Linked DNA regions of Vreelandella piezotolerans. The protein of the gene in region 1 interacts with the protein of each later gene in a pairwise test. Links are inferred from orthologs where the notes say so. Each region holds a gene or a part of one and is shown on either strand. Other genes may lie near its edges.

Evidence for each region.
Region 2: the proteins of trhO (region 1) and rplL interact in binary tests that used the Escherichia coli proteins (3 or more experiments, as listed by UniProt). The link is inferred for Vreelandella piezotolerans from one-to-one orthologs.

What each region holds. Positions count from the first base shown.
Region 1 is NZ_CP048602.1:3,629,996-3,645,639, reverse strand. What follows is about bases 4,165-6,992. They hold trhO (oxygen-dependent tRNA uridine(34) hydroxylase TrhO), read left to right. Parts: upstream 4,165-5,012; coding sequence 5,013-5,972; downstream 5,973-6,992. Other genes in these bases: GYM47_RS16680 (enoyl-CoA hydratase), read left to right, coding at 6,080-6,880; GYM47_RS16690 (pirin family protein), read right to left, coding at 4,165-4,787. In the rest of the region: dxs (1-deoxy-D-xylulose-5-phosphate synthase), read right to left, coding at 1-1,313; ispA ((2E,6E)-farnesyl diphosphate synthase), read right to left, coding at 1,316-2,209; GYM47_RS16700 (exodeoxyribonuclease VII small subunit), read right to left, coding at 2,203-2,478; serA (phosphoglycerate dehydrogenase), read left to right, coding at 2,754-3,998; more of GYM47_RS16690, read right to left, coding at 4,098-4,164; GYM47_RS16675 (IclR family transcriptional regulator domain-containing protein), read left to right, coding at 6,993-7,817; GYM47_RS16670 (YqaA family protein), read left to right, coding at 7,837-8,268; ybiO (mechanosensitive channel protein), read left to right, coding at 8,470-10,833; GYM47_RS16660 (SDR family oxidoreductase), read right to left, coding at 10,889-11,671; folK (2-amino-4-hydroxy-6-hydroxymethyldihydropteridine diphosphokinase), read left to right, coding at 11,905-12,351; GYM47_RS16650 (flagellin N-terminal helical domain-containing protein), read left to right, coding at 12,466-13,287; GYM47_RS16645 (BCCT family transporter), read right to left, coding at 13,302-14,861; GYM47_RS16640 (ABC transporter substrate-binding protein), read left to right, coding at 15,273-15,644. UniProt on the Escherichia coli protein: Catalyzes oxygen-dependent 5-hydroxyuridine (ho5U) modification at position 34 in tRNAs, the first step in 5-carboxymethoxyuridine (cmo5U) biosynthesis.
Region 2 is NZ_CP048602.1:182,626-198,410, forward strand. What follows is about bases 12,817-15,785. They hold rplL (50S ribosomal protein L7/L12), read left to right. Parts: upstream 12,817-14,099; coding sequence 14,100-14,471; downstream 14,472-15,785. Other genes in these bases: rplA (50S ribosomal protein L1), read left to right, coding at 12,817-13,182; rplJ (50S ribosomal protein L10), read left to right, coding at 13,481-13,987; rpoB (DNA-directed RNA polymerase subunit beta), read left to right, coding at 14,833-15,785. Also shown: GYM47_RS00810 (ABC transporter substrate-binding protein), read left to right, coding at 1-622; GYM47_RS00815 (branched-chain amino acid ABC transporter permease), read right to left, coding at 698-2,023; GYM47_RS00820 (branched-chain amino acid ABC transporter permease), read right to left, coding at 2,023-3,027; GYM47_RS00825 (ABC transporter ATP-binding protein), read right to left, coding at 3,044-3,772; GYM47_RS00830 (ABC transporter ATP-binding protein), read right to left, coding at 3,877-4,647; GYM47_RS00835 (sodium-dependent transporter), read right to left, coding at 4,702-6,138; translational GTPase TypA, read right to left, coding at 6,424-8,250; GYM47_RS00845 (biotin--[acetyl-CoA-carboxylase] ligase), read left to right, coding at 8,414-9,397; GYM47_RS00850 (type III pantothenate kinase), read left to right, coding at 9,394-10,233; preprotein translocase subunit SecE, read left to right, coding at 11,008-11,391; transcription termination/antitermination protein NusG, read left to right, coding at 11,400-11,933; rplK (50S ribosomal protein L11), read left to right, coding at 12,056-12,487; more of rplA, read left to right, coding at 12,490-12,816. UniProt on the Escherichia coli protein: The binding site for several of the GTPase factors involved in protein synthesis (IF-2, EF-Tu, EF-G and RF3). Is thus essential for accurate translation.

The DNA.
Region 1 (15,644 bases):
ATAGCGAACGTCACGTCCAGATGTTGCACCGCCACGTCATGAATCAGCTGGTCGTAACCGCGCTGCAGAAAGGTGGAATAGATCGCCACCACCGGTTTCATACCTTCACAGGCCATCCCTGCGGCGAGAGTCACCGCGTGCTGCTCGGCGATCGCCACGTCAAAGTAACGCTGGGGATACGTTTGCGAGAAGCGTATCAAGTCCGAGCCCTCACCCATGGCAGGTGTAATGCCCATCAGGCGTGGGTCGGCGGCGGCCATATCGCACAGCCAGTCGCCGAACACGTTGCAGTACTTTTTCTTGGGGGCGTTCTTCGGCGCGCTGGGGCTGGCCGGTTTGCTCACCAGCGGGGCGCTCACGGTTGCGCTGGTTTTTTCCAGCTTCGTGATCGCATGGTAGCCAATCTGGTCCGCTTCGGCGGGCAGGAAGCCTTTCCCTTTGACCGTTTTGATATGCAGAAACTGCGGCCCTTTCTGGTCGCGCAGGTTACGCAGCGTTTGGGTCAGCGCTTCCAAGTCGTGACCGTCGATGGGGCCGACATAGTGAAAGCCCATCTCTTCGAATAGCGTGGCGGGACTGACCATGCCTTTCATGTGCTCTTCGGTACGTTTGGCAAGCTCCAGCGCGCCGGGCAGGTGCGAGAGCACCTTTTTGCCCTCTTCGCGCATTTTGAGGTAGGGCTTGCTGGAGAGCACCCGAGCAAGGTAGGTGGCAATGCCGCCGACGTTTTCGGAAATCGACATTTCGTTGTCATTGAGCACGACCAACAGATTGGCATTGACGTGGCCTGCGTGAGCCAGCGCTTCGAACGCCATTCCCGCGGTCAGCGCGCCGTCGCCAATGATGGCGCATACCTTGCGCGGGTCTCGCTGCGCTTGGGCGGCCAGAGCCATGCCTAGCGCGGCAGAAATCGAGGTGCTGGAGTGGCCCACGCCAAAGGTGTCGTACTCGGACTCGGCTCGACGTGGAAATGCCGCCAAGCCGCCGTGCTGGCGAATGCTGAGCATGGCATCGCGCCGCCCAGTGAGGATTTTATGCGGGTAGGCCTGATGGCCCACGTCCCATACCAAGCGGTCTTTCGGTGTGTGAAAGGCGTGATGCAGCGCGACGCTGAGCTCGACAACGCCTAGCCCGGCACCAAAGTGGCCGCCGGTAACGCCGACACTGTAGAGCAAGTAGGCACGCAGCTCGTCGGCGAGCTGGGCGAGCTGCTTGGCGTTCATGGCCCGCAGCGCGGCGGGGTGGTCAAAGGAGTCGAGCAGTGGCGTCGCCGGGCGCTCGCGGGGTATCTCGTCGAACAGCTTCATAGGCATCGTTAGTGGTCGCGCTCGATCATATAGTGGGCAAGGTCGGCCAGGGGTGCGGCCTGCTCGCCTAGCGGGGCGAGGGCGGCAATGGCCTCGTCAATAAGCGTGTTCGCTTTACGCTGCGCCCCTTCCAGACCCAGCAAGCTGGGATAAGTAGGTTTGGCGCGGGCAGCGTCAGCGCCGGACATTTTGCCCAGCGTGGCGGTGTCACCCGTCACATCCAGGATGTCGTCATGAATCTGGAAGGCTAGCCCAATGGCGCGGGCGTAGCGAATCAGCGCCGCCAGGCGCGGATCGTGGTCATCCACGGCGACGAGCCCCCCTAGCCGGACGGCAGCGACGATCAGCGCGCCGGTTTTATGGGCATGCATGTGGGCCATGGCCTCGGCATCCGGGTGGCCGCCCACGGCGGCCAGATCCAGCGCTTGCCCCGCCACCATACCGTCACGGCCCGAGGCGACTGCCAGGGTAGTGACTAGTTGGCTCAGGCGAGGAGATGGGCGACTCGCGAGCACTTCGAATGCCAGCGCTTGCAGGGCATCGCCCGCCAAAATGGCGGTGGCCTCATCAAAGGCTTTGTGCACCGTGGGCTGACCGCGCCGCAAGTCGTCATCGTCCATGGCAGGCAGGTCGTCGTGAATCAGCGAGTAGGCGTGAATCAGTTCGATGGCGGCCGCTGGCGCGTCAAGGTCGTCGTCGCTCGCCCCGAGGGCTTGGCCCGCTAAATAGACCAGCAGTGGACGTAGGCGCTTACCACCGACCAGCAGGCCGTGGCGCATGGCGGCTTCCAGGCGCGCATCGACGGCGGGGCGAGCGTCGAACAGAGCGGCAAGCGTCGCGTCGACACGGCGGCTGCTGGCGTGGCGCAGCGTGGTAAGCCGGGAAGCTTGAGCCGTTACCATGGCGGCGTCTCCTCGCTGTCATCGCCTGCTTCCGAGGTGCTGGCAAAGGGAGCGACGTCGAGTTTGCCGTCGGCATCTTCGCTCAGCGCCCGGACCTTCAGCTCGGCGCTGTCGAGCCGCTGCTGGGCGTCGCGGGTGAGTCGTACGCCTTGCTCGAAGGCGGTCAGCGCATCTTCCAATGAGAGTTCGCCGGACTCCAGGCGTTCCACAATGGTCTCGAGTTGGGCCACCGTTGCGGCAAAATCGTGTGGGGGTGTCGTGTCGCTCATCGGGCAGTGCCTACCGTTTTCCGGGCGCCCTAGTGTCCGCCAGGGCGACGAGTGTGGCTGCGTGCTGTCAAATAAACGCACAGTATACACCGAGGCGAGGGGGCGGCGTCTGCCCTCACCATGGGTTGATTGATCGACTTGCGCTGCGTTCATCTTGAAAGCGCACACTTTTCATCACACCAGGCCGCCGAGAGCGCCAGCGGCTGTGCTACCATATGCGCCTCCCGTGAACCGATACACGGCGCATGCCGCCGACCATAGAGGTTGATTCAGCCATGGCCAAAACGTCCCTGGAAAAGAGCAAGATCAAGATCCTGCTACTCGAGGGCGTCCACCAAAGCGCGGTGGACAATTTTCACAACGCCGGTTACGAGAACATCGAGCTTCTGCCGACCTCGCTGGATGAAGAGGCGCTGATCGAGAAGATTCGCGATGTTCACTTCATCGGTATCCGCTCCCGCACGCAGTTGACTGAGCGCGTGTTCGAGGCGGCCGAGAAGCTGGTGAGTGTGGGCTGTTTCTGTATCGGTACCAACCAGGTCGACCTGGATGCGGCGCTCAAGCGCGGTATCGCGGTCTTCAACGCGCCGTACTCCAACACACGCTCGGTGGCTGAGCTGGTGCTGGCCGAAGCGATCATGCTGCTGCGCGGTATCCCCGAAAAGAATGCCCGTGCTCACCAGGGGGGCTGGTTGAAATCGGCGAAAAACTCCCACGAGGCGCGTGGCAAAACCCTCGGTATCGTGGGGTATGGCAGCATTGGCGCGCAGCTCTCCGTATTGGCCGAATCCTTGGGCTTCAACGTCATTTACTACGACGTGATTACCAAGTTGGGTATGGGGAACGCTAATCAGGTAGGCAGCCTGGAAGAGCTACTCGGCCGCGCTGACGTGGTCAGCTTGCACGTGCCGGACTTGGCCTCGACCCGCTGGATGATCGGTGCCAAAGAGATCGCGGCCATGAAGGACGGAGCGATTCTGATCAACGCCGCCCGCGGCAGCGTAGTTGAGATCGAGCCGCTTGCCGAGGCGATCAAAGCGGGAAAACTCAATGGCGCGGCCATCGATGTCTTCCCAGTCGAGCCGAAGGGCAACGACGAAGAGTTCCAAAGCCCGCTGCGTGGCCTGCACAACGTGATTCTGACGCCACACATCGGTGGTTCGACGTTGGAGGCTCAGGAGAATATCGGTATCGAAGTCTCCGAGAAGCTCATCACTTACTCGGACAACGGTACCACGGTCACCTCGGTCAACTTCCCCGAAGTGGCGTTGCCCGCCCATCCGGACAAGCACCGTCTGCTGCACATTCACGACAACGTGCCCGGCGTGCTTTCTCAGATCAACCGCGTGTTGTCGGAAAACGGCATCAATATTTCGGGCCAGTATCTGCAGACCAACGATAAGGTCGGCTACGTGGTCATCGATGTCGATAAAGCCTACGGCCCGCAGGCGCTGGAAGCGCTGAAGGAAGTGGAACACACGCTGAAGATTCGTGTGCTCTACTCGGCGCAAAATAGCTAAGCAAGCAAAATAGCTAAGTAAATAGTGAGTTAGCGCTTGTCACCAAAACGGCCCCGCAGGGGCCGTTTTGCGTTTCATCAATGACCTAACAAGACGTTATCAGGCTAGATCGAACAGCAGCACTTCGCTGGCGTCGCTGCTGGTGAGCTCGACGTGCTCATCCGGCGTAAACGCAGCGGCATCGCCGGTGGTGAGCCGTTCGCCGTTCACCTCGATGGTCCCTTTCACCACATGTAGCCATGCGTAGCGTGAGGGCGGTGTCGTGAGGTGGTCCCCGGCGCTTAGCAGGCTGGCGTAAAGGTTGACGTCTTGGTTCACGCTCACCGAGCCATCACGGCCATCGGGGGAGAGGACCAAACGCCACTGGCCCTGCCGCTCGGCGCTGGGGAAGTGCTTCTGTTCGTAGCTGGGCCGAATGCCACGCTGGGCGGTTTCGATCCAGATTTGCAAAAAGTGAAGGCCGTTTTCCTGGGAGTGGTTGAACTCGCTGTGCAGGACGCCGGTACCCGCCGACATGCGCTGCACGTCGCCAGGGCGCATGACTTCGCCATTGCCCATGTTGTCTTTGTGCTCCATCTCGCCTTCGAGCACGTAGGAAATGATCTCCATATCCCGGTGGGGGTGGGCACCAAAGCCGTGGCCGGGTGCGACGCGATCTTCGTTGATCACCCGCAGCGCACGGAAGCCCATATGGTTGGGATCCATATAGTTGGCGAAGGAGAAGGTGTGGTAGGAGCGCAGCCAGCCGTGGTCCGCGTAGCCCCGCTCGTTGGAACGACGAATCTTCATGAAAGCACCTCAATGACGGAGTCGAGTTGCCGTCTACTATACGACCGAGTGTGTGCGTCGTGGGATGAAGCTTTCTCAATGATGGCGTCGAAATAATCGACGATTGACACGTCTTTGATCTGGGTCAGCCTCGCCGAGATGCGCCGAAGGCGCACTTTTTGCTATCATACGCGCGTTCATTTAACCCGGTCCGCCCTTTGCGAGGGCGACTACCAGGAGCACGCCATGACGACCCCGACCCCAACGCCGCCCATCGTGGTGGCGGCGCTGTACAAATTTGTTACTCTGAACGATTTCGAAGCGCTGCGCGAGCCGCTGCGTCAAACGATGGTCGATAACGACGTAAAAGGCACGCTGCTGCTCGCCAAAGAGGGCATCAACGGCACCGTGGCTGGGAGCCGCGAGGGCATCGACGCCCTGCTGGCCTGGCTGACCGCCGACCCGCGCCTGGCCGATATCGACCACAAAGAGTCGTTTTGTGACGAGCCGCCGTTCTATCGCACCAAAGTAAAGCTCAAAAAAGAGATCGTGACGCTGGGCGTGCCGGGTATCGACCCGAACGACACCGTGGGCACCTATGTCGAGCCAGAGCACTGGAACGCTATTATTTCCGACCCGGACGTACTGGTCATCGATACGCGCAACGACTACGAAGTGTCGATTGGCAGCTTCGAGGGGGCGATCGACCCAAAAACCACCACCTTCCGCGAGTTCCCGGAGTATGTCCGCGAGCACTACAATCCGGAACAGCATAAAAAAGTCGCCATGTTCTGCACCGGCGGTATCCGCTGCGAAAAAGCCTCCAGCTTTATGCTGAAAGAGGGCTTCGAAGAGGTCTACCACCTGAAAGGCGGCGTGTTGAACTATCTGGAAAAAGTACCGGAAGAGCAGTCGCTGTGGCGGGGCGAGTGCTTCGTGTTCGATAACCGAGTCACCGTGCGTCACGATCTTAGCGAAGGCGAGCACGAGCAGTGCCACGCCTGCCGGATGCCGATCTCCCAGGAGGATATGCAGTCGTCGGCCTACGAGCCAGGCATCAGCTGTCCCCACTGCATCGACTCGCTGCCCGAGAAAACCCGCGCCGCCGCCCGCGAGCGTCAGCGTCAGATCGAGCTGGCCAAAGCGCGCGGCGAACCTCACCCGCTGGGTTACAACCCTCGCCAGGACGCCCGCGAGAAGGCGTAACCCAGAGGTGGCCTGCCGCCGACCGGGAGGCCACTTTGGTCGTAGCGCGCCCTCGGCGGCCCCAGCAAGCGCTAGACTGGGTAGCCACATCTGCCCAGGAGCCTGCCATGTCGCCCACTCATGCATCCCCATCCAACGACTGCCTAATGCGCACCGCGCAGGAGGGCGTCGTCACCCTCACGCTCAACCAGCCCGAGCGCTTCAATGCGCTCTCAGAGGCGATGCTGGACGCGCTGCAAACGGCGCTGGATGACATTGCCCAAGACGATCGGGTGCGCTGTGTGGTGCTAGCGGCCAACGGCAAGGCGTTTTGTGCAGGCCACGATCTGAAGCAGATGCGCGCGAACCCCGACGAAGCATACTACCAAGCGCTCTTCGCGCGCTGTGGCCAGGTGATGCAAAGCATTGTTCATTGTCCTGTCCCTGTGATTGCCAAAGTACAGGGCATCGCGACCGCCGCCGGCTGCCAGCTCGTCGCCAGCTGCGACTTGGCCGTGGCCGCCAGCAGCGCCCGCTTTGCCGTCTCCGGCATTAACGTGGGCCTGTTTTGCTCGACGCCCGCCGTAGCGCTCTCGCGTAATGTTCCCCGTAAACGCGCCATGGAGATGCTATTGACCGGTGACTTCATTAGCGCCGACACCGCCGCCGAGTGGGGGCTGATCAATCGTGTTGCCGAAGAGGGCGAGCTAGACAGTGCCGTGGCGTCGCTAACGGCCAGCATTGGTGGTAAAAGCGCGGTGGCGGTGCGTACCGGCAAAGCGATGTTTGCCCGCCAGCTCGCTATGCCGCTGGAAGAGGCCTATGCCTTTGCGGGCGACACCATGGCGTGCAACATGCTGGCCGAGGATGTGGCAGAAGGCATCGATGCGTTTATCGAAAAGCGCGCGCCTCGCTGGCAGCATCGCTAGTACACGCTGCTAGCCATTGGTGGAATTTGTTTCCGTAAACGCGACAGCGCCCCCTGCGGCGCGTTATCCTGCTGGCTTTTTACGTATTGAGCGCCGTCAGGAGAGTAGTCAGGTGAGTGAAGCCAAGCGCAGATCAGTCGGACGTCCGGCGGGAGCCACGAAAGCGAGCGGAGGGCATAGCCAATCGTTGGTGCGTGGCCTCACGCTGCTCGAATACCTATCCGCTAGCCCGCTGGGCCTTGCACTCTCGGAGCTGGCGGAGATGGCCGACTTGGCCCCTTCGACCACCCATCGCCTGCTGCAAGCGCTACAAGGCCAGGGCTTCGTGACCCAGGAGAGTGACCAGGGCCTGTGGCGTATCGATGTCAAAACCTTCCGTATTGGTAACAGTTTTCTAGAGGCCCGCGACGTGGTGGCTAAAAGTCGCCCCTTTTTACGCCGCCTCACCGCGGAGACCGGTGAGACGGCCAATCTAGGTATTCGCGACGGGGCCACGGCGGTCTTTCTTGCTCAAAACGAGTCTCCGCAGATGATGCGCATGATTACGCGCTTGGGCTCCCGCGCCCCACTGCACGCCTCCGGCGTGGGCAAGGCGCTGCTAGCGTGGACGAGCGAAGAGGAGCGTAGTGCACTGCTGGAAGGCGGCTATGAGCTGGCACGCGTCACGGAGAACACCCTCTACCGAACGGACTCGCTGCAGACAGAAATGGCCGACATTCGTGCCCAGGGCTTTGCCTGTGATCGAGAAGAGCACGCCATTGGCCTGCACTGTGTGGCGGCCTGCATCTTCGATGAGCACGCCACGCCGCTGGCCGCCATCTCTGTCTCGGGCCCCATGGCGCGTATCCCCGAAGAGCGCCTGCTCGTGCTCGGTGCGCTAGTGCGCCAGGTCGCGTCAGAGATCACGCAACAGCTGGGGGGGCAGTTGCCCCGCTGAGCGAGAGAGGACGCGTAACGTGTTCAGCCTGTTTTGGGTGGCGCTGGCGAGCGCCACGCTGCTACCCGGTGGCTCGGAAGTGTGGCTGGCGCGGCTATGGTGTGTGGGCGAGCCTGCGCTGGCGTTGTGGGCTGTGGCTACCGTGGGTAACACGCTGGGCAGTTTGATCAATGTGGCCCTGGGCCGCTACGCTCGTCAGTTTCAAGATCGCCGCTGGTTTCCGGCGTCGCCTGAGGGGCTGGCCCGCGCCGAGCGCTGGTATCACCGCTTTGGTGAGGCGAGCCTGCTGCTGTCTTGGTTACCCGTGATTGGCGATCCGCTCACCGTGCTGGCAGGGGTGATGCGCCTTGCTTGGTGGCGGGCGATGTTGTGGATCGTATTGGCCAAAGGGGCGCGTTACGCTCTGTTGATCACCATGGCTCAGCAGTGGTTAGCCCCTTACTGCCACTGAAGGTTACCTTGTCTTATATGGCGCGCAAAAAACAGTCGCGTTAACGTCTCTTTCTTCGAGTCATGTTACGCTAGTCACTTTGGATCGAGCGTTATACAAAGCTTGCATTTCCATTGGATGCACTATCCTGTGTTTAACATTCTTAGGTTGAATTTTAACGAGGGCAGGATGGCAAATACTCACCCAAAAGGAGGTTATGGTGTGACGTCACTACGTTTACTCCCCTGGCTCAGCGTCTGGATGCTGGCGCTGTTCGCCATGCTGGCCGGGCCAGCCATGGCGCAAACCACGTTAAGCGCCGAGAGCGATGCGTCCGTCGCTGAAGAGCAGCCCTCTTATGCGGCGCTGGCCGACCTGCTGGAAGACGAGCAGGCCCGCCAGGAGCTCATTGAACTGCTGCGTAATCAAGCGTCTGAGTTGCCTGCTGGCGTTGCGGCCGAGCTGTCGCCGGAAGCCGCTGCCGCGGGGGGCAACGTAGCGCCCGAGGACGTCTCACTACCCCGCCAGTTGGCAGAGTTGACCAGCCGTGTAGTAGGTGATGTGGGCGGTCAGATCGAGCAGGCTGCGGCGATCGTCGGCAATATGTTCACCGGCCAAGGCACGGGCAGCAGCTTCGATATGGCGGCCTTCATGAGCGCAGCCATCAACCTGGGCATCGTGATCGTGGCGACCTTCGCCATTTTTATGGTGTTCCGCCGGTTGGCAAAATCATTGTTCACCAAAATCAGCGGCTGGTCACAGCAGGGCACGGGACTGACGCCGGTGCTACGTTTAGTGCTGTGTGTCGCGGTCGCCGCGGTCGTCGATATTCTTTTGATCGCCCTGGCGTACGTTGGCGGTAACTTGGTGGCCACCTTTGCCGTGGGAGAGACCGGTGAACTCTCTACCCGCGCGTCGCTCTTTTTAAATGCCTTCTTGATCATCGAACTGCTCAAAGCCGGTGTACGAATGCTCTTCTCCTCGCGTTACGAGGGTCTTCGCTTATTACCGATTTCAGCTCAAGAAGCCTCGTATTGGAACCGCTGGCTGGCGCGCCTGATTGGCATGGTGGGGTACGGCCTGATGGTCGTCGTGCCGCTGGTCAACTTCTATGTGGCCGCCACCCTGGGACAAGCGGTCGGCACGCTGATCATGCTGCTGGCGTTTATCTATGCGGTGGGCGTGGTGCTCAAAAACCGCGTGCGCCTGCGCGATAATCTAAATCAAATGAGCGCGCGCTCGACGCTGACGGCGAGCCGTGTGTCGCTGCAGCTGTTTGCCCGGACGTGGCACCTGTTTGCATTGATCTACTTCCTGATGGTGTTCGTGCTGACCCTGACCCGTCCAGGCGATGCGCTGCCCTTCGTACTTTACGCGACACTAAAAACCTTGGGGGCCGTGGTCGTAGGCCTGCTGCTCTCTGCGTTTCTGACGCAAACCATTGGCCGTCGTATCCAGCTCTCCGACGATCTGCGCCGCAAACTGCCGCTTTTGGAAGTGCGTTTGAATAGCTACGTGCCCAACGCGCTGCGCGTGCTGCGCACGGTGATCGTCGTCGCGGTAATCATGGTCGTGCTGGACGCCTGGGGAGCCTTTAACCTCGCCGCTTGGTATGCTTCCGAGCGTGGCGCCAACCTAGTGGGTAACCTGATCAGCGTGGCCGTCATTCTGATCGTGGCTCTCGGTGTCTGGCTGGGGCTGGCGAGCCTGATCGAGCACAAGCTCAACCCGGAAACCGGACATGGTGAGCCGTCGGCTCGCGCCAAAACGCTGCTGAGTTTATTCCGTAACGCGCTGGCAATTGCCATGGTGACCATCACCGGCATGATCGTGCTGTCGGAAATCGGCATCAACATCGGGCCGCTGATTGCCGGTGCCGGTGTGCTGGGTCTGGCGATTGGTTTTGGTGCGCAGAAGCTGGTGCAGGATGTGATCACCGGGGTGTTCATTCAGGTAGAGAACGCCATGAACACCGGCGACGTGGTCACCGTGGGCGGCGTGACCGGCACGGCCGAGCGTTTGAGTATCCGCTCGGTGGGCATTCGTGACCTGTCCGGTACCTACCATATCGTACCGTTCTCCAGCGTCGATACCGTCTCCAACTACATGCGTGAGTACGGCAACCATGTGGGCGAGTACGGCATTGGTTACAACGAAAGTATCGACGAGGCGATCGAGCAGCTACAGCTAGCCTTCGAAGATCTTAAAGCCAGCGAAGAGCATGGTCATAAACTGTTGGCGGACATGACCGTGGCGGGTGTCACCGCGCTGGCCGACAGCTCGGTCAATATCCGTGTCGTGATCAAGACCACGCCAGGCGATCAGTGGGCCGTGGGCCGCGCTTACAATCGTTTGGTCAAGCTGCGCTTCGACGCCGCGGGCATCGAGATTCCGTTCCCGCATACCACGCTCTACTTTGGCGAAACCAAAGGGGGCAAGACGCCGCCCGCCAACGTGCGTATTTTGGAGGCGAAAGCCGAGAAAAAACGGACCGAAACGGCGCCCTTGTCAGAGCGCAGCGAAGACGCACTACAGCATAACCCGGAGCATCACAAGCCGGATCATGACGATGTCGATGAGACCTAAGCATTGATATCGTGACCTACGCGAGGCCGCCTCCGGGCGGCCTCTTTGCGTTGGGTCAGCGGTCGCCGGGTTGGTTTTTGGAGTGATGGTTTTTGGGATGATAGTTCTCGGAGTGGCGACCTTCGAGGTTGATCGACTCGCCGCCGTCCACGAACAGGATTTGTCCGGCGACGAAGGCGTTGTCCAGTAGATAGTGCAAGGCTTGTACAAGGTGGGCTGGATCGCCCTGGTGATCCACCGGAATCCCGTCGATGCGCCACTGGATATAGTCGCTGGTGCGTTGAGAGGCGGGTAACACCACTCCCGGCGCAATACCGTTGATGCGCAGGCGTGGAGCAAACTCCAGCGCGGCCATCCGCGTCATCTCGGCCAAACTCTTTTTGGAGAGCAAGTAGGCCGCATACGGGTACTGGTGATAGGCCACCTTGTTATCGATGATGTTGATCACCTGGCCCTGCGCTACCGCATCGGCAAAATGGCGTGTGAGAAGCAGCGGGGTGAACATATTGACCCGAAATTGGGTCTCCAGCATTGCCAGCTCGGTCTTTGCGATGGGCGCGGGCTCGTAGGCCGAGGCGCTATTGAGCAGCACGTTCAAGCCGGGGAAGCGTGTTACCGCCTGTTGTATCAGGCTCTCCAGCGAGTCGCTCAGAAAGTTACAGGGTAGTATCTCGCACTCCCTCCCTTTGCCGCGAATCACCGTGGCGACCTCTTCAGCCTCCCCGCGTGAGCTGTTCACGTGCAGAGCAATATCGAAACCTTTGTCGGCCAAGGCTTCTGCAAAGTGGCGACCAAGCCGTGTGGCGCCGCCGGTGACGAGTGCCGCAGGTGTCGGCATGACGAATCCCTCGCTGTCGATAGGAAGTGAATGGTGGTGGAGCAATAACGAAGACTCTCTGCGTGAGCGCAGCGTTTGTCAATAACTTGTACAGAGCTTGAACAAAATGACCCACGTTCTACTCTGTGAAAACGCAGCCTGCTTGCGTCTATCGGCCTTTGGATGAGTGCATGGCCGTGTGAAAGCGTTTTGACCTCGTTACACCATCATCGGCTTATCTATGGAATGTCGCTATGTCATCAACGTCGTCGCATGCAACAACCGGCAGCATGCACCATGAGTGCGTGATCTCAGTGGGGTCCAATATCGAACCCGAACACCACTTTTCTCAAGCGCTGGAGATTTTGAGCAGCGAGTGCGAGCTGGTGGCCCGCTCGTCCGCCGTCCGTACGTCGCCGGTGGGCTTTCAACATCAGCCCGATTTTCTCAATGCCGCGCTGGTGGTGCGCACTGCGCTGGATCGGGACGCCTTCAAAGCCTATCTGAAAGAGGTCGAGGATCGCTTGGGACGGGTGCGCGGGCCGATCAAATCCGGTCCTCGAACCATGGATCTAGACATCGTGGCGTGGGACGGTGAAATCGTCGACGACGGTTACTTCAAGCATCAGTACGTGCGTGGCCCGGTCGATGCGGTATTGAGCGCCAGCGGGCGCTCCATAAGCGCAGGCCCCGTCTCGTAGCCCTGCCATCGCCAGCATGTGAGGTGTCGTCGATGCTGCAGGCCTCATGTTTTTTGGCCATTGGCCGATAACGATGCTAACGGCGCCTTCGCGCTTACCGTCGAGGTCACTTATGTGATCAGCCTTGCGACCAATATCACGTCGCTACTGGTAATGAACCATTTGCGTACGAGCCAACAAGCGATGCAGACCTCCATGGAGCGTCTGTCGTCTGGGCTGCGTATCAATAGCGCCAAAGACGACCCTGCGGGTCAGGCCATCGCTAATCGCATGGGCGCGCAGATCCGCGGCATGAACCAGGCGATCCGTAATACCAATGACGGAATTTCCATGGTGCAAACTGCCGAAGGTTCGCTGAACCTGATCAACGACAGCCTGCAGCGTATTCGCGAGTTGAGCGTTCAGGCGCTCAATGGCACCAATTCGTCAGACGATCTTGCCTCTATTCAGTTGGAAATCGACCAGCGCCTGGAGGAGATCGATCGCGTCGCTGGGCAGAGTAATTTTAACGGCATCAGGCTGGTCGAGAGCGATAAAACCCTCAACATTCAGGTGGGCGCCAACGCCGGAGATGTGATTGGCGTGCGCTTTTCGGGAATGGGGCGCCAGGCCTTGGGCATGGACGGTTTCAGCGTATTGGACGATGGCTCGGCCACGCCCAACCCGATGGATGTCGTGGATGAGGCCATGAAGCAGGTCGATCGTCAGCGTAGTTATTTTGGCGCGGTACAGAACCGTTTCGAGAGCGTCATCGACGGCCTCAATACCAACATCATCACCACCTCCGCCGCCCAGTCGCGTATCCAAGACGCCGACTACGCGCAAGAAGTCTCCAATCTGATTCGTGCCCAACTGCTACAACAGGTGGGTATCGCCATGCTGACCCGGGTCAACCAGCAGCCACAGCTGATTCTGCGGCTGCTGGAGGGGCTATAACGACGAGCCGCCGATCAGCGTTCGTCGATGATGCCCTGTTCCCGTGCCATGGCATAAGCCGCCTGCGGCCCGTTCCATAACGAAGGCAGCAGTATCAGCGACACCGGGATCGCGGTGATCACGATGAACTGCTGCAGCGCGCTGATTTGCCCTGCGCCCATGTACAGCAGCACGGCCGCCATCAGCGCCATGGCAATGCCCCAGAAAGCGCGCATGTAGGGACTGGGGGCATCGTGTCCCGCACCGACGACGGCAATGGCATAGCTCATCGAATCGCCGGTAGTGGCCACGAAAATCGTCGTTAGCAGCAGAATCGCCAGCGCCATCCAGGTGCCGCCGGGCAGCGCCTGGGCCACCGTGAGCGTCGCCACGTCGAATTGGAAGTTGTTGAGCGCTTCGCTGAGGTCGATCACACCGGTGAGCTGGTAATAGATGCCCGAACCGCCCAGCAGCGTAAACCACACGGTGGTGGCAATCGGGGCGAGCACCGCCACGGCCACGATCATCTCGCGAATGCTGCGGCCCCGTGAAATGCGCGCCACGAAGATCGCCATCAGCGGCGCATAGCCAATGAACCAGGCAAAGAAGAACACCGTCCACCACTGCATCCACCACGCCGGGGCGGTTTCAGCGGTCATCGTCGCCATGGTGAAAAACTCGCTGATATAGGCCCCCATACTGGACAGATAGGTATTGACCAAAAACAGCGTGGGGCCGAATACGATGATGACGGCGCCGATGGCCAGCGCCAGCAGCACGTTGAAACGGCTCAACAGCTGAATGCCCTTGTGGACGCCGCTCATGGAAGAGAGCACATAGATAACGCCCAATACGCCTAGGATGATGAGCTGGCCCGTGTAGCCCTCCGGCAGACCAAACAACTCATGCAAGCCAAAGCTCACCTGCGTGGCCAAAAAGCCGATGGGGCCGACCGTGCCCGCCACCAGAGCAATCACACAGCAGGCATCCACGATGCTGCCCAGCGGGCCACGCATCAAGCGCTCGCCCAACACCGGGTAGAGCAGCGTGCGCGGCTGAAGCGGCTGGCCTTTTACGTAGTGCGCATGGGCCAGCACCACGGCGGTGAGCGAGCCCAGCACGGCCCAGGCCATGAAGCCCCAGTGCATGAACGATTGACCCAACGCACCGGCAACGGCGTTGGCGGTGCCCGGTTCGGTATCGAACGCAGGCGGTGTCACGACGAAGTGATACACCGGCTCGCCTGCGGCAAAAAACACGCCGCCACCGGCTAGCAGGGTACACAGAATGATCGAAAGCCACTTGAACGTGCTCATTTCGGGTGCATCGAGGTTACCAATCTTGGCTTTCGCCGCGGGCGTCAACGCCACGCCCATCGCAATGAAAAACGTCAGTAACAGCAGGAGTTGGAAATAGCTGCCCAGGACGAGGGCCGTCCAGGCGAAGCCTGCGCTAATCGAGCTGGCGACTCGTTCGATGTCATAAAACGAGAGCCCAAGAAACGCCACGATAAAGCCGATGCTGAGCAGCAGCACGATAGGATCGCCGAGGGAGAAACGCGAAGACCCCTCGGCGTGTCGAGGAGGTTGGTTCATGATGAACACCTATGGATGGGAGTGGCAGGGAGAAATGCGGAAGCAGAACCACGAGTTTAACAAACCGCTGCGTGAGCCGACTTAACGGCCCAGGAGCATTGGATGCGATACCCGTCGTCGCCGCCCGTTTTCAGGACAAATTTTCAGGACAAAAAAAAGCGCCATTCAATGAATGGCGCGAGGACAGGAAACTGAGCACAGTGTACCGATGAATTAGACCAAAGTCTAACGATTAGAGCGGAAATGTTTAAAAATGGTGCGTGCCGCAAAGTGATTGCACCATTTTGAACGTTTACGGAGCGCCTTCCGCTATCGGCAGCCCTATAACGCTATGAAAAAATAGTAAAAATCGAAAAATGGCAGTATTGCTGCAACGGGCAGGGCATCATTGTATACAAGGTGCCTCAAGCCATGACACAACGCCCTGGTTCTGCTTCACCCCGCTCAATCTCCAGCACGATCTCCAGCACGCTAGGCGGCTTAGCGCTATCGCTGCTGCCGATGGGCGCTCTGGCAGACATGACCCCTATCCGTTTCCAGCTCGACTGGCGATTCGAAGGCCCCGCTGCACCGTTCTTGATGGCGGCTGAAAAGGGCTATTTCGCCGAAGAAGGCCTGGACGTGCAGATCGATTCCGGCAGCGGCTCGGCAGGTGCGGTGAATCGGGTGGCGTCAGGCGCCTACGAAATGGGCTTTGGCGACCTGAACGCGTTGATCGAGTTCCTGGCCGAAAATCCCGAAGGCCCTGGCATCCAGGGGGTCTACATCGTCTATGACGGCACG
Region 2 (15,785 bases), 3.4 Mb from region 1 along the record:
GGCCGAGAACCTCGCCCACGAAGATAACCGGGCCGATTACCGCTCCGAGCTGGGCTCACTCTCCGCCAGCGGTGCCGATACCCTGGTCGTCTTGGCCTACGCTGACACGTCTGGCCAAACGGTACTGCGTCAAGCCTATGAGAGTGGCATGTTCACCCAGTACGTGGGCGCTGACGGGATGGTGGGCGACAGCCTAGTCGAAGCGATCGGTGCCGACGTATTGGATGGCATGATTGCCACTCGCCCCGGCAGCCCAGAGCTACCCGGCACCGAAATATTTAACAACGCAGCGACTGAGGCGGATATCGACCCCAGCGCCGTGTTTGCGGCTCAGGCATACGATGCGGCCTTCCTGATTGCGCTAGCCATCGAGCAGAACGGCAGCGCAGACCGTGAAGGGCTCTCGGAAGCACTGCGCAGCGTATCGAGTGCGCCCGGTGAAGTGATCCTGCCCGGTGAGTGGGAGAAAGCCGTCGAGCTGATCGCTGCGGGTACGGACATCAACTACGAAGGCGCCTCCGGCTCCCACGAGTTCGATGACAACGGTGATGTACCGGGCGTGGTCGTCGAGATGGCCGTAGAAAACGGCACCTTTACCAGCAAAGGGCAAGTGGACCTGTAAGCCGTTACCATCGCTAGATAGCAATGCGCCCCGCTCATTGAGCGGGGCGCTTTTCGTTGGGCGATGCCTGTGTCATTAGCCGTGGCTTTTGATCTTTTCAGGCAGCAGCCCTTTGGGGGCAAAGCGCAGTACCAGGGTGATCAGCATGCCGATCACCAGAACTCGTGCTTGAAGCGCTCGACTGTCCATATTGCTGGGTGCCTCCCAGCCAAAGGCGTTCTCTCCGAGTGCGACGAACAGCTCCATCAAAAACAGCGCCAGCGGCTCGGACATGATCCAGATGATGTAGACGGCCACCGCACCAAAAATGGTGCCCAGGTTATTGCCGGGGCCGCCCAGGATGACCATCACCAGCACCAGAAAGGTGTGGTTCAGCGGTAGGTAGCCCTGCGGATCGAACAGGCTGTTGAACGTGCCCAACATGCCGCCCCCCAGGCCCATCAAAATGCAGCCCAGCACGAAAATCTCCAGGCGACGCTTGTTGATGTCCTTACCCATGGCCGCCGATGAGACTTCGTTGTCGCGGATCGCGCGAATCATTCGCCCCCAAGGGGCGTGATAAGCACGGTGCAGCAGGAAGAAAATCACCGCAATGACCACCGCCGTCACCGATAGATAGATGGCGCGGGAGAGGGTAAAGCCGAGTTCGGCAGGGCCAGGCGTGGGCCAAGGCAGCGGCGAGACCGTGGCCGTGCCGCGGGTCAGCCAGTCGGAGTTTTTCAAAAACGCCTTGATGATCTCGGCAATACCCAGGGTGGCAATCGCCAAGTAGTCGCTGCGCAGCCCAAGACACACATGGCCGATGAAGTAGCCCACGCCACCGGCCAGCGCGCCCCCGACGATCCAGCCCACCCAAGGCGGTAGGCCAAATCCGCCCACAAAGCCCGCCTGGGACTGAATTTGGCTGGTGACATCGCGCAACAGACTGATCACGACGAGGTAAAGTACCACCGCCAGCACTACGGCGATCACGGTGCGCAGCGTTTTGGGCACACCCAAGCGGTCGAGTTTGGTGGCACCGATGACCACGACCGTGGCCGCAAGGCCATAGAGCAGCACTTGGCCGAGCTCACCCGGCAGCTCGGTACCCCAAAAGGCGTCGTTGACCGGTACGCTAAACAGCATGGCGCAGAAGCCGCCGAGGGCGACGAAGCCCATCACCCCGGCATTGAACTGCCCGGCGTAGCCCCACTGAATCGTCAGGCCCAAAGCGAGAATGGCGTAACAGGCGGCTTCGACCAGCATGCGGGTGCTGTAGGCCGCACCCATCAGGGCATACACCGCCAAAACGGCGAGGAGCAGCGCACCAAACAGCACCAGCTCGCGCAGCGGGAAGCGGCGCTGCGGGGTGGCGTCTTTCGGCGTGTAGGCCGGGTTGCGAGTATTGGTTGGATGGCTCATTAGATCACCTTGCCTTTGAACAGGCCGGTCGGGCGCCACACCAGGATGGCCACCAGAATGAAGAACGGCACCACGATTTTGTATTCAGTGCCCACGAAGGCAAGATTCGACGGCAGCGCCAGCCACTCGGGAAAACTGTCTTGGAAAGGGCGTATCAACACGTTCCAGTTGAAGACGGCCAAGGTTTCGGCAAAGCCCACCACGAACCCACCGGCAATCGCGCCGTAAGGATGGCCCACTCCGCCGACGATGGCCGCCGCAAAGATCGGCAGCAGCAGGAAGAAGCTCAGGTCCGGTTTGAAGGTCACGTCCAACGAGAGCAGCGTGCCCGCAATCGCTGCGAGGCCGCCCGCAATCACCCAGGTGACCGCCACGATGGTATTGGTATTAATGCCCGATGCCTGGGCCAGCTCCGGATTATCCGACATGGCGCGCATGGCTTTGCCTAACCGTGAACGGTTGAGGAACAGGTGGAGCGCCATCACCGCAACGATGGTGATCACGAACAGATAGATCTGCGGTTCGGTGATCACGATCGGTGCCCGCGCGCCTTCGAACGGTAGCGCTAAACGAAAGATCTCTTTGCGGTCATCGACATACAGACTCTGTCCGCCGGTACCCGAGAACAAGCGAATCAAGCCCTGTAGCATCAGTGTGACCCCCAGCGAGCCAATCACCATGACGATGGGCTTTACGCCATGGGCGCGTAGCGGCTTATAGAAGGCCTTATCGATGCCGACGGCGAGTAGGGCGGTGAGTAGCATCGCCAGGGGCAGCATGATCAGCGCCGTGGGGACGCCAATGCTGGCGCCGACGGCAGGGAAAGCGGTGGTGAGCAGCAGCACCATGAAGGCACCGAAGGTCATCATGTCGGCATGGGCAAAGTGGGCAAAACGCATGATGCTGAAAATCAGCGTCACGCCAATCGCGCCAATGGCATAAATCGAGCCGGTGACGCTACCCGCAATCACCACGTTATTAATGAAAAAAGCCAGTTCGTTCACGCGTTTCTCCCCCGGGCTAGCCGCCCAAAAAGCTTTTGGCGACATCGGGGTCGGCCAGCAGAGCCGCCCCGGTATCCGTAAAGCGGTTCTGGCCTGCTGCCAGGACAAAGCCTTTATCGGCAATCGCCAAGGCCTGCTTGGCGTTCTGCTCGACCATCAAGATGCCCACACCTGCGGCGTTGATCTTCTTCACGCGATCAAAGATCTCATTCATATAGAGTGGCGATAATCCGGCCGTGGGCTCGTCTAGCAGCAGCAGGCTGGGCTCTGCCATCAGTGCACGACCCATGGCCACCATCTGGCGCTGGCCGCCGGAGAGCTCGCCCGCCGGCTGGTGGCGCTTCTCGACCAGCGGCGGGAAGAAGTCGTACACCTGTTCCAGCATGCGCTTGACGTTCTGCGGCTTCAGGTAGGCGCCCATCTCCAGGTTCTCTTTCACCGAGAGGCTGGGGAAGACGTTTTTCTCCTGGGGGACGAAGCCCATGCCTCGCTCCACGAGTTGGTTGGGCGGTAAATTGTGGATGGGTTGGCCGTTGAGCAGGATTTCGCCCTGGTTGACGTTCAGAAGCCCAAATACGGCTTTGAGCATGGTGGATTTTCCCGCGCCGTTGGGGCCGACGATGACGCCGACCTCGTCGGCATACAGGGTCATATCGACCCCGTTCAAAATATTCATACTGCCATAACCGCCGTGCACGTCGCGTGCTTCAAGCAGTGGCTGGGGTGATGCCTGTGTCGATGACATAAACGCGTCTCAGCAAGCGTCGCGCTGGGGTCTCCAGACGCGATCATGTTGTTGTAGCCGTGGGTGGGCTATTGGTCGTGACTGTGTGAAGCGTATTGCCGGGGTTAGGCGGCATCCGAGCCGAAGTAGGCCTCGATGACTGCCGGGTCGTTCTGTATCGCTTCGATGTGTCCTTCCACCATGACGCTGCCCTGGGCCAGTACGATGACCGGATCGCAGAGCCGCGAAATCATGTCCATGTCGTGCTCGATGACCAGGAAGGTGTAGCCCATCTCACGGTTGAGCCGCTCGATATTGCCCATTAAATCTCCCAGAAGCGTACGGTTCACCCCCGCGGCGATTTCATCGAGCAGGACGATCTTGGCATCGGTCATCATGGTGCGGCCAAGCTCCAGAAGCTTCTTCTGTCCGCCGGAGAGATTGCCCGCAAGTTCGTTGCGCACATGGTGCAGGCCGACGAAGTCGATGACCTCCAGCGCGCGGCGGCGCACCTCGGCCTCTTGCTCGCGCACCAGCGATGGCTTGAACCAAGTATTGAACAGATTTTCACCGGCCTGTCGGGGGGGCACCATCATCAAATTTTCCAGCGCGCTCATCTGGCTGAACTCGTGGGCAATTTGAAAGGTGCGTAGCAGTCCTTTGTGGAAACGCTGGTCGGCGCTCAAGGTGGTGATGTCTTCGCCATCGAGCAGGATCTGCCCGCTGTCCGGCGTCAGCGCCCCGGCGATCAGGTTGAAGAGCGTCGATTTACCGGCTCCGTTAGGGCCGATCATGCCGGTGATCGACCCTTTCTCGACTTGGATCGAACAGTCGTTGATGACGTGTAGCCCACCGAACGCTTTATTGACGTGTTGTACTTCGATAAGCGGTTGCATGGTGTCCTCGTAAGGCAGGCGGCCTCGTCACCGCCTGCAGCAGGGATATTGTTATCAAGGTTTAGAGTGGCGCAGACGCTGGGCAAGCGCAAAAGCCGCCACGATGAGCAGTGCGCCGAGCGTTGGAATCAGATACCCCTCGATGTGGGGTATCGTACGTAAAAAGACGAACGATACTGCCGCCGGCCCGACGAAACGCACTAAAAAGCGCCAGAAAGCGAACCAGGTGGCATTGGTGCCGAGCTCTTTCATGACTTCGCTCTGGGTCAGCGCCCAGCCGGCAAACAGGGCGATCAACAGGCCACCCAGCGGCATGAAGATATTGGTCAGCAGCTCGATGACATCGAAGGCGCTGCGTCCAAACAGCGTATGGAAAATCGTGCCTTCTGCCCAGACGTTGAAGCTGACCACCGTGAGTAGCCCCATGGCCCAAGCCGCAACGACCATGATGGTGACCGCCTGGGGACGCGTCATGTCGAAGCGCTCGACCAGGAACGCCGCGACCGGCTCGATCAGCGAAATGGAGGAGCTAATGGCGGCCCCCAATACTAGAATGAAGAACACACCACCGACCAAGGCGCCAAACGGCATCTCGGCAAAGGCCAGCGGCAGCGTCACGAACATCAGCCCGGGGCCCTGGCCGGTTTCCAGGCCCGCGCCGAACACCAGCGAGAAAATGGCCAGGCCCGCGACCATGGCAACGGCGGTATCGACGAACGCGACGGCAATGGCCGTCCGTGTGAGCGACGCGTCGCTGGACATATAAGCGCCGTAAGCCATGATCGCGCCCATACCGAGGCTTAGGGTAAAGAACGATTGACCCATGGCCTGCAGCCAGCCTTCCAGGCTGAGATCGCCAATGTTGAAGGTGAACAGGAAGCTCGCTGCCGCGCCCACATCGCCATTGATGATGCCGTAAATCAGCACCACGATCAGAATGACGAACAGCGCAGGCATCATGATGCGCAGGCCCGACTCTATGCCTTTATGAATACCCATCCCGACGATCAGCGAGGAACCCACGATGAATAGCGTGTGGTACAGCGTCATTAATCCGGGCGAGGCGAGCAGCGCATTGAAGCCCTCGCTGATGGTTTGAGCGTCTGCGCCAACCAGCGAACCGGTGAGCATCAGCCAGGTGTAGTGCAGCGCCCAGCCCGCGATCACCGAATAAAAGCTCAAAATCAAAAAAGCGGAGGCGGCGCCCAGCCAGCCTATCGACTCCCACGCCCGTGATGTGCGATGCGTTTTAGTCAAATGCCGCATACCCATGATGGGGCTTTGACGGCTGGTGCGCCCCAGCATGGTCTCGGCGATGAGGATAGGAATGCCCACGGCAAAAATGGTCAGCGCGTAAATCAGGATGAACGCGCCGCCCCCATTTTCACCGGTGAGGTAGGGAAAGCGCCAGAGGTTGCCGAGACCGACGGCAGAGCCCACCGCCGCCAATAAAAACGTGCCTTTGTGTGTCCAGACGTTATGACCGCTCATGTGAAGGAGTGTCCGTATAGGGGTGCCAGGATGGGGGTAAGTATCCAAACACTTGTATGAATTATGGCATGTCAGCACCCCGAGGGCGTGCTGAGAATAGCGCTACTTTGCGATAGAACGTCAGCGCTTTCCAGCGTACTAGCGTTTAGGGTGCGTTAACGAGCACGCTTGGCGATGAACCAAAACGCGCGGCTAGAGGGGCTGTCGTACGAAAAAGGTTGCTACGCTGAGAACTTACATAAAAAAGCCCGCGCGGTGGCGGGCTTTGTGTCGGCAGCGGTCAGCTTACTTTTTGCTGGAGCGCTTGCGCTCGTTCTCTTTGAGCAGTTTCTTACGTAGGCGGATAAAGCTCGGCGTTACTTCGACCAGTTCATCGGAATCGAGGAATTCGATGGCTTGCTCCAGAGTGAACTTCACTGGCGGGGTCAGTACGATGTTCTCGTCGTTGCCCGAGGCGCGCATGTTATCCAGCTTCTTACCTTTGGTGGGGTTGACCACCAGGTCGTTGGCACGGCTATGGATACCGATCAGCATACCTTCGTACACCTCGGTGCCGTGGTCGACGATCAGCTTGCCACGCTCTTGCAGCGTGTAAAGCGCGTAGGCCAGCGCTTTGCCGTCGACCATGGAGACCATGACGCCATTACGACGCTCGATGGCGGCGTCGGGCTTTAGCGGGCCGTAGTGGTCAAAGCGGCTGGTTAGAATGCCGGTACCAGACGTCAGGGTCAGGAACTGGCCGCGGAAACCGATCAAACCACGGGCGGGAATGATGAAGTCCAGACGAACACGGCCTTTACCATCCGGGTTCATGTTGGTCATTTCGCCCTTGCGGTAGCCGAGCTCTTCCATGATCGAGCCTTGGTGCTGCTCTTCACAGTCGATGATGACTTCTTCGTAGGGCTCCTGCTTGACGCCGTCGATCTCTTTGATGATGACCTCCGGACGGCCAACGGCCAGCTCGAAGCCTTCACGGCGCATGGTTTCGATCAACACCGACAGGTGCAACTCGCCACGGCCAGAGACTTTGAACTTCTCGGGGGTTTCGCCCTGCTCGACGCGCAGTGCCACGTTGTGGATCAGTTCTTGATCCAGACGATCCTTGATATTGCGGCTGGTAACGAACTTGCCGTCTTTACCGGCAAACGGCGAGTCGTTGACCTGGAACGTCATGGAGACGGTCGGCTCATCGACGGTCAGCGGCGGCAGCGCTTCGACATTATTCACGTCGCACAGCGTGTCGGAGATCGCTAGATCTTCGATGCCGGTGATGCAGACGATATCGCCAGCGGTGGCTTCATCGGTCTGCACTCGCTCGAGGCCCATATGGGTCATCACCTGGCCGACCTTACCCTTACGGGTCTTGCCTTCTTTAGTGATCACGCTGATTTGCTGGTTCGGCTTGACGCTGCCGCGAGTGATGCGGCCCAGGCCGATGACGCCGACGTAGCTGTTGTAGTCCAGCGCTGAGATCTGCATCTGGAAGGGGCCGTCGACTTCGACCTTCGGCGGCTCGACGATGTCCACGATGGCTTGGAACATCGGGTCCATGTTGTCGGCCAGCTCTTCCGGATCCATGCCGGCAATACCGTTCAACGCCGAGCAGTAGATGATCGGGAAGTCGAGCTGCTCGTCGGTGGCGCCGAGGTTGTCGAATAGATCGAAAATTTGATCGATGACCCAGTCGGGGCGCGCGCCAGGACGGTCAATCTTGTTAACGACGACGATCGGCTTCAGGCCCTGGGAGAACGCTTTTTGGGTCACGAAGCGGGTCTGCGGCATCGGACCGTCAACGGCGTCGACCAGTAGCAGTACCGAGTCCACCATGGACATGACGCGCTCGACTTCACCACCGAAGTCGGCGTGCCCAGGCGTGTCGACGATATTGATGTGGTAACCCTTGCCATTACCATCCTGCCACTGAATAGCGGTGTTTTTGGCCAGGATGGTAATACCGCGCTCCTTTTCCTGGTCATTCGAGTCCATGATGCGCTCTTGGCCTTCGGCCTTACGGTCGAGCGTTCCGGACTGGCTTAACAGTTTGTCTACCAAGGTAGTTTTACCGTGGTCTACGTGGGCGATGATGGCAATGTTGCGAAGATTCTCGATCACGACGCGATCCTGCTGGAAAAATAGGGCGGCATTATAGGGTCTGGGGATGGTCTACTACCAGCGCTGTCTTAAACAAAGCAGCAAGTCAATAACCTAAACGCGGCAGTTTTCGCTGTTGTGACGCTTCCGTTAAGATAGGCGTTTTCCCAGTTGGGGCAAGCACATGACCATCGGTAACCTGATGCGTTTGTTAAGCGATGGCGAGGTTCATTCCGGTGAACAATTAGGCGAAGCGCTGGGCGTTTCCCGAGCCGCCGTGTGGAAACAACTAAAAAAATTAGAGGCGCTGGGTGTCGAGCTGGTGGCCGTCAAAGGGCGCGGCTACCGGCTCGCCTACCCGTTAGAACCGCTGGAGGGCGCCAAGATCGTCGAACGGCTGCCCGCCGATGCCCGCCATTTACTGACACGGCTATTCGTCGAGGATCAGCTGCCGTCCAGTAACGAATATCTGCGCGAACGCTTTTCGCAAGGGGCGGGGCATGGCGAGGTCTGCTTCGTCGAGCTGCAAACGGCTGGGCGTGGTCGCAGGGGGCGAGTGTGGTCGACTCCCTGGGGGCAGAGCCTAATGGTGTCGATGGGGTGGCGCTTCGAGTCCGGCATCAATGCGCTGGAGGGGCTTAGTCTGGCCGTCGGTGTGGTGGTCTCCCAAGTGCTCGAACGTTATGGTGTGTCGCCCAAGTTGAAGTGGCCCAACGATGTGCTGCTGGCCGAGCAGGGTGGTGAACTCGGTAAGCTGGCCGGTATTTTGATCGAGGTGACCGGCGACGCGGCTGGCCCCTGCGAAGTGGTCATCGGCATGGGCATGAATCTGTCATTGCCAGATAGCTTGCGCGCCACGATCGACCAGCCGGTGGCGGCGCTGTTCGATGCGCAGCCGGGCATTTCGCGTAATCAGCTAGCGGCAGACATGGTAGCAGGGCTTTTGAACATGCTGGCGGGGTTCGAAACCCGCGGGTTTGCTCCCTGGTTGAATGCCTGGAATCAGCGGCATGCCTACGCAGGCCTGCCCATCCGTGTGATTCAAGGCGAGCGTTCCAGCGATGCCGTCGCCGGGGATGTCGATGAAAGTGGTAACCTATGGGTTACTGAAAATGGTTACTCGCGACGCCTGGTCGGCGGTGAGATTAGCGTACGTAGGCGCCTATGATTTTGGATTTGGATATCGGCAACACGCTGTCGAAGTGGCGGCTCAAGGATGCCGAGAGCAGCGAGATCCGTTCGCGAGGCGCCGTGTGGACGCGAGAGGAGTGGCGTCCCGGGGCAGACATTCCCGATTTGGACGTCGTGGAAGCGGTACGTATCTCCAGCGTGGCCAGGACGGCCGTGCTTGAAGAGACCGTCGCGCTGCTGCGGCGCCAGGTGCGCCATGTGTACGTGGCTCGCTCGACGTCAGAGGCGCTCGGTGTCGTCAACGGCTACGAGGAGCCGGGGCGACTCGGCGTCGACCGCTGGATGGGGGCGCTGGCAGGCTACCAGCTGGCGGGGGGGTGCTGCGCGGTGGATTGCGGGAGTGCCATTACCATCGACTTCGTCTTACCGGGTGGTATGCATCTGGGTGGTTTTATCATCCCAGGACTGCGGCTGATGAAAGAGAGCCTGAAGCTGGGAACACGCAATGTCGCCATCGATCCGGAAAGCGAAGCCGATGCGCTACTAGAGCCGGGAAGGCGCACGGTGGATGCGGTGAACCATGGTATTTACATGGCCGCCGTTAGCGCCATCAACCGCATTTACAGTGAAGTATGCGATCAGCAGGGGGTGACACTACCGGTGCTGCTGACCGGCGGCGATGCCCGTGTGGTATCCCGCGGCGTGCAAGTGCCTCACGCGGTGTGGCCCGACATGGTCTATGGTGGGTTGGAGGCCTGCTATCCGCTCACGTTTGCCGAGCGTGCTGGAAAGATGTCGGGTGCGCCGCGAGTACCAGAGCCGGTATCATTAGAAAAAATTCGTGCAGGCCTTGCATTCTCGATGCTGCTTTGACAGAATGCAGCGCGTTCCAGAGCGGATGCCGTGCTTTGAAGTGCTGCTTCCAGCAAGCTTTGATAAATAAAGAGTTTGCAGGCTTGACACCGTTTTGGAGGCTGGCATAATGTGCCGCCACAGCTGGAGAGGTTCCCGAGTGGCCAAAGGGAGCAGACTGTAAATCTGCCGCGAAAGCTTCGAAGGTTCGAATCCTTCCCTCTCCACCAGATTGATCGAGCGCTGAGTTAGTCAGCGCTTGGGAATGAAACGCCGGTAAGCGGGCATTAGCTACTGTTTCTCGTGCAACGGATTGTCATTCTGCAGGCAAGTTCGGCGGGCGTAGTTCAATGGTAGAACCTCAGCCTTCCAAGCTGATGGTGCGGGTTCGATTCCCGCCGCCCGCTCCAGTTTGATGTGTTTGGCTCATGTAGCTCAGGGGTAGAGCACACCCTTGGTAAGGGTGAGGTCGACGGTTCAATTCCGTCCATGAGCTCCATATTGCAAAAAAAGCGAGCGAAGCTCGCTTTTTTTGTCTTTGCTCTCCCATTGGGTGGAGGGTAAAAGTAAGGGTTGTCAGGTGGGGGTTTCTCCGCTATCATGGCGCCCGCTGTTGCGTAGGCGTTTGCTTGCGCACGTGACGATACAGGCCAGTAGCTCAATTGGCAGAGCAGCGGTCTCCAAAACCGCAGGTTGGGGGTTCGATTCCCTCCTGGCCTGCCAACCTTCCCCAGGTTGGTATGTCTTTTCTAGAATTCCTTTGTCGCTCGCTGCACCCTTGGGAGTCTCGTTTTTATGAAGCCTAGTTCCGTAAAACATGGCGAAGAGGTGCAACAGACGCGCCATGACGGGCTCAAGTGGGCGGCGGTTGTGGCGCTGCTTGTCGTTGCAGTCGTTGGTAATACCTATTTCACCGATGTTGGCCTGCTCTACCGCGTCTTAGGTGTGGTGGTGTTGTGTGCGCTTGCGGGTTTGATCGCCTTAACAACCACCAAAGGCCGTGACTTGGTTGAGCTTGCCATCAGCGCCAAGAAAGAGATTCAGCGCGTTGTATGGCCGACCCGTCCTGAAACCATCCAAACCACGGCGATCGTGCTAGTGGCTGTGCTGGTGGTGGGTCTGATGCTGTGGTTGATCGATACTCTTCTTGGCTGGGCGATGTCCGGCGTCATTGGTTAGGAGTTTTCATGTCCAAACGTTGGTACGTCGTCCACGCTTATTCCGGCTTCGAAAAGCATGTCATGCGCTCGCTTATCGAGCGTGTGAAGATGTACGGCATGGAAGATCGCTTTGGCGAGATCCTGGTGCCGACGGAAGAAGTGGTTGAGATGCGTGACGGTAAGCGCCGCAAGAGTGAGCGCAAGTTCTATCCGGGCTACGTGTTAGTCGAGATGGAAATGGTGGATGAAACTTGGCACCTGGTGAATGAAACGCCGCGTGTCATGGGGTTCATTGGCGGCACCAAAGAGAAGCCCGCCGCGATTACCAGTCGCGAGGCGGAAGCCATTCTGCGTCGTGTGAAAGACGGCACCGACAAGCCGCGACCCAAAACCATGTTCGAGCCGGGTCAGTCCGTTCGTGTCATCGATGGTCCGTTTGCTGACTTCAACGGTGTCGTTGAAGAGGTGAACTACGACAAGAGCCGCCTGCAGGTCAGCGTGCTGATCTTTGGGCGTGCAACGCCTGTTGAGCTCGAGTTCTCGCAGGTAGAAAAAGAGTAATCTCAAAATGTTGCAGGCTGGTGTCCTATGCGCGCCAGTCTGGATTCATGTAAAGCAGCCCAGCGCTGCTTTACGCGTACCGGGGAGCCGTCAGGCGCTATCACCCAACTGGAGTATTTACCATGGCCAAGAAAGTACAGGCTTATATCAAACTGCAGGTTGCTGCAGGTAAAGCCAACCCGAGTCCGCCCGTAGGCCCCGCGCTGGGTCAGCATGGCGTGAACATCATGGAATTCTGTAAGGCGTTCAACGCTGCGACTCAAGAAATTGAGCCGGGCCTGCCGACGCCTGTCGTGATTACTGTCTACTCTGACCGTAGCTTCACGTTCGTCACCAAAACACCGCCGGCCGCCGTTCTGCTCAAGAAAGCGGCTGGCATCAAGTCCGGTTCTGGTGAGCCGAACAAGAAGAAAGTCGGTACCGTGACTCGCGAGCAGCTCGAAGAGATCGCCAAGACCAAAGAGCCGGATATGACGGCTGCTGATCTCGACGCCGCGGTGCGCACCATCGCTGGTAGCGCTCGTAGCATGGGCTTAAACGTGGAGGGTCTCTGATCATGGCTAAATTGTCTAAGCGCGCGAAAGTCATTCGCGAGAAAGTAGACCCGAACAAAGCGTACTCTCTGGAAGAAGCCGTTGCGCTACTTTCCGAGCTGTCGACTGTCAAGTTCAAAGAGTCTCTGGATGTGGCGATCAACCTGGGTGTTGATCCGCGTAAATCCGATCAGGTCGTACGTGGCGCTACCGTCATGCCTAACGGTACTGGTAAAGACGTTCGCGTAGCCGTCTTCACCCAAGGTGCCAATGCTGATGCGGCTAAAGAAGCCGGTGCTGACATCGTGGGTATGGACGATCTGGCTGAGCAAGTCAAAAAAGGCCAAATGGACTTCGACGTGGTCATCGCCTCTCCGGATGCGATGCGCGTTGTCGGTCAGTTGGGCCAAATTCTTGGTCCGCGTGGCCTGATGCCGAACCCGAAAGTAGGCACCGTGACGCCTGACGTGGCGACGGCGGTCAAAAATGCCAAAGCGGGTCAGGTGCGTTTCCGTACCGATAAGAACGGCATCATCCACACGACCCTAGGTAAAGTGGATTTTGACGCGGCGTCCGTTCAGGGCAACTTGGAAGCACTGGTAGCTGACCTGAAGAAGCTCAAGCCGAGCTCCTCCAAAGGCATCTACTTTAAGAAAATTACCCTGTCCACTACCATGGGCCCGGGTTTGACCATCGACCACTCTGCGCTGGTATAAGCGAGTCGTCGGCAGGTTTTAGTAAGTACCGAGCAAGAACTTTGCGGTCCCTCGCTAGGCAGTCAGTCGAGCGAGGCGCCGTCAAAGACCGCAGGTGCCGCCTCGTCTTTTGAGACGGGGCGGCTTAATCGCCCTAGAGCGCCTGCGCAGATGGTGTGGCCGCCAGTTGGTTAACGCTTTTCGCAAGCCGCTTTCTGGTGAGCACCATCCCCCAAGGCTTCCAAGGCCAGCAGTATGCCTTGGAAGAGATGGTAACCACCGGAGCCTTGATGGGTTCCGGCACGAAGGAGTGATCACTGTGCCACTAGCACTTGAAGGCAAGAAAGCGATTGTTGCCGAGGTCAGTGAAGCGGCCAAGGGCGCACTCTCCGTCGTAGTTGCCGATTCTCGTGGCGTTACGGTCAGCAAAATGACCGATCTGCGTAAGCAGGCCCGCGAGAACGGTGTAGAGCTTCGCGTTGTTCGTAACACGCTGGCTCGCCGCGCACTCGAAGGCACTCAGTGGGAGTGCCTGAACGAGAGCTTTGTTGGTCCTACTCTGCTGGCTTTCTCTACTGAGCATCCGGGCGCTGCCGCTCGTCTGTTCAAGGATTTCGCCAAAGATGAGAAGAACTTCGAAGTCAAAGCGTTGGCCTACGAAGGTGAGCTGATTCCGGCTGCTGACATCGATCGTCTAGCAACCCTGCCGACCTACGACGAGGCGATTGCCAAGTTGATGTCGGTCATGAAAGAAGCCTCCGCTGGCAAGCTGGTTCGTACTCTGGCCGCACTGCGCGACCAAAAGCAAGAAGCCGAAGCTGCCTAAGCAGCGTTTCTTGCAGGCGGCGTGAACGATCGAGTCGTAGCGTTGCCTGAACCAAGCAATGAACCCTGAGTTCTCGGTCGACCGAGACTCCCGCAAAGTTAGGAATGAAACAATGGCACTGACCAAAGACGATATCATCAATGCTGTAGCCGACATGTCCGTCATGGAAGTTGTCGAGCTGATCGAAGCGATGGAAGAGAAGTTCGGCGTTTCTGCAGCGGCGGCCGTGATGGCTGGTCCGGCTGCTGGCGGCGAAGCAGCTGCTGAAGAGCAGACTGAATTTGACCTGGTACTGGCATCTGCTGGTGACAAGAAAGTTAACGTCATCAAAGCCGTTCGTGAAATCACCGGTCTTGGCCTGAAAGAAGCCAAGGGTGCCGTTGACGGCGCGCCGGCGACCATCAAAGAAGCCATGTCTAAAGAAGACGCTGAAGCCGCTAAGAAGAAGCTGGAAGAAGCGGGCGCAACCGTCGAGCTCAAGTAATCCTTGTGCTGATGGCTTTACGCGCTGCGTAAGCTTCCACGGCTGGCGGCGGGCTATCCCGCTGCCGGCCTTTTTCTGTTGTAATATGCTGCAAGGCAACAGCAGAAGCGCTGCGGTAAAAAGCAGCAAAACAGTAAGACCGTTGTTGTGAAGCGTACGTTGTTGTGACGCGTCAGTTGTGAAGCGCGAGTGATGTTGGCAAGCGACAGCAAAGCGCGAACAGCACTACTGTAACACTGTTATCTATCAAGATTTTTGACGGCGAGCTACCGATTTAGGAGCTTGCTGTCTGCGTCTGAAACGCCCGCGGGGCAGATGACCACGCATCGGTCACCCATGGTGAACAAGCTGGGGAATACAGATGGCTTACTCATATACTGAGAAAAAACGCATCCGCAAGGATTTCGGCAAACTGCCCCAAGTGATGGATGTGCCTTACTTGCTGGCCATCCAGCTTGATTCCTACTACGACTTTCTCCAGCAGGATCGTTCGCCCGACGAGCGCCACGAGGTTGGCCTGCACGCGGCGTTCAAGTCCGTGTTCCCGATCGAGAGCTTCTCAGGCAATGCGGCCCTGGAGTACGTGAGCTACCGTTTCGGTACGCCAGCGTTCGATGTCAAAGAGTGTCAGCTGCGTGGCGTGACCTATTCCGCTCCGCTGCGTGTCAAGGTTCGCTTGATCATCTACGATCGCGACTCTTCGAACAAGGCCATCAAAGACATCAAAGAGCAGGAAGTCTACATGGGGGAGATCCCCCTGATGACCGAGAACGGTACCTTCGTCATCAACGGTACTGAGCGGGTTATCGTTTCTCAGCTCCACCGTTCGCCCGGTGTGTTCTTCGATCACGACAAAGGCAAGAGCCACTCCTCAGGGAAGTTGCTCTACTCTGCTCGCGTGATTCCTTACCGTGGCTCTTGGCTCGACTTCGAGTTCGACCCGAAAGACAACGTCTTCGTGCGTATCGACCGCCGCCGCAAACTGCCGGCTTCGGTATTGATGCGTGCGCTGGGCATGAGCACCGAAGAGATCCTCGACGAATTCTTCGAAACCAGCAAGTTCCACATCGAGAAGAGCGGTTTCTCGGTGGAGCTGGTACCGTCACGTCTGCGCGGTGAAACGGCCACGTTCGACATCAAAGATGGCGAAGGCGGCGTCATCGTCGAAGAGGGCCGTCGGATCACTCAGAAGCACATTCGTCAGCTTGAAAAAGCCGGCCTTGAGCGTCTGGAAGTGCCGATGGAGTACCTGTTCGGCAAAACGCTGGCCAAAGACCAAATCGATACCAAAACCGGTGAGCTGATCTGCCCGTG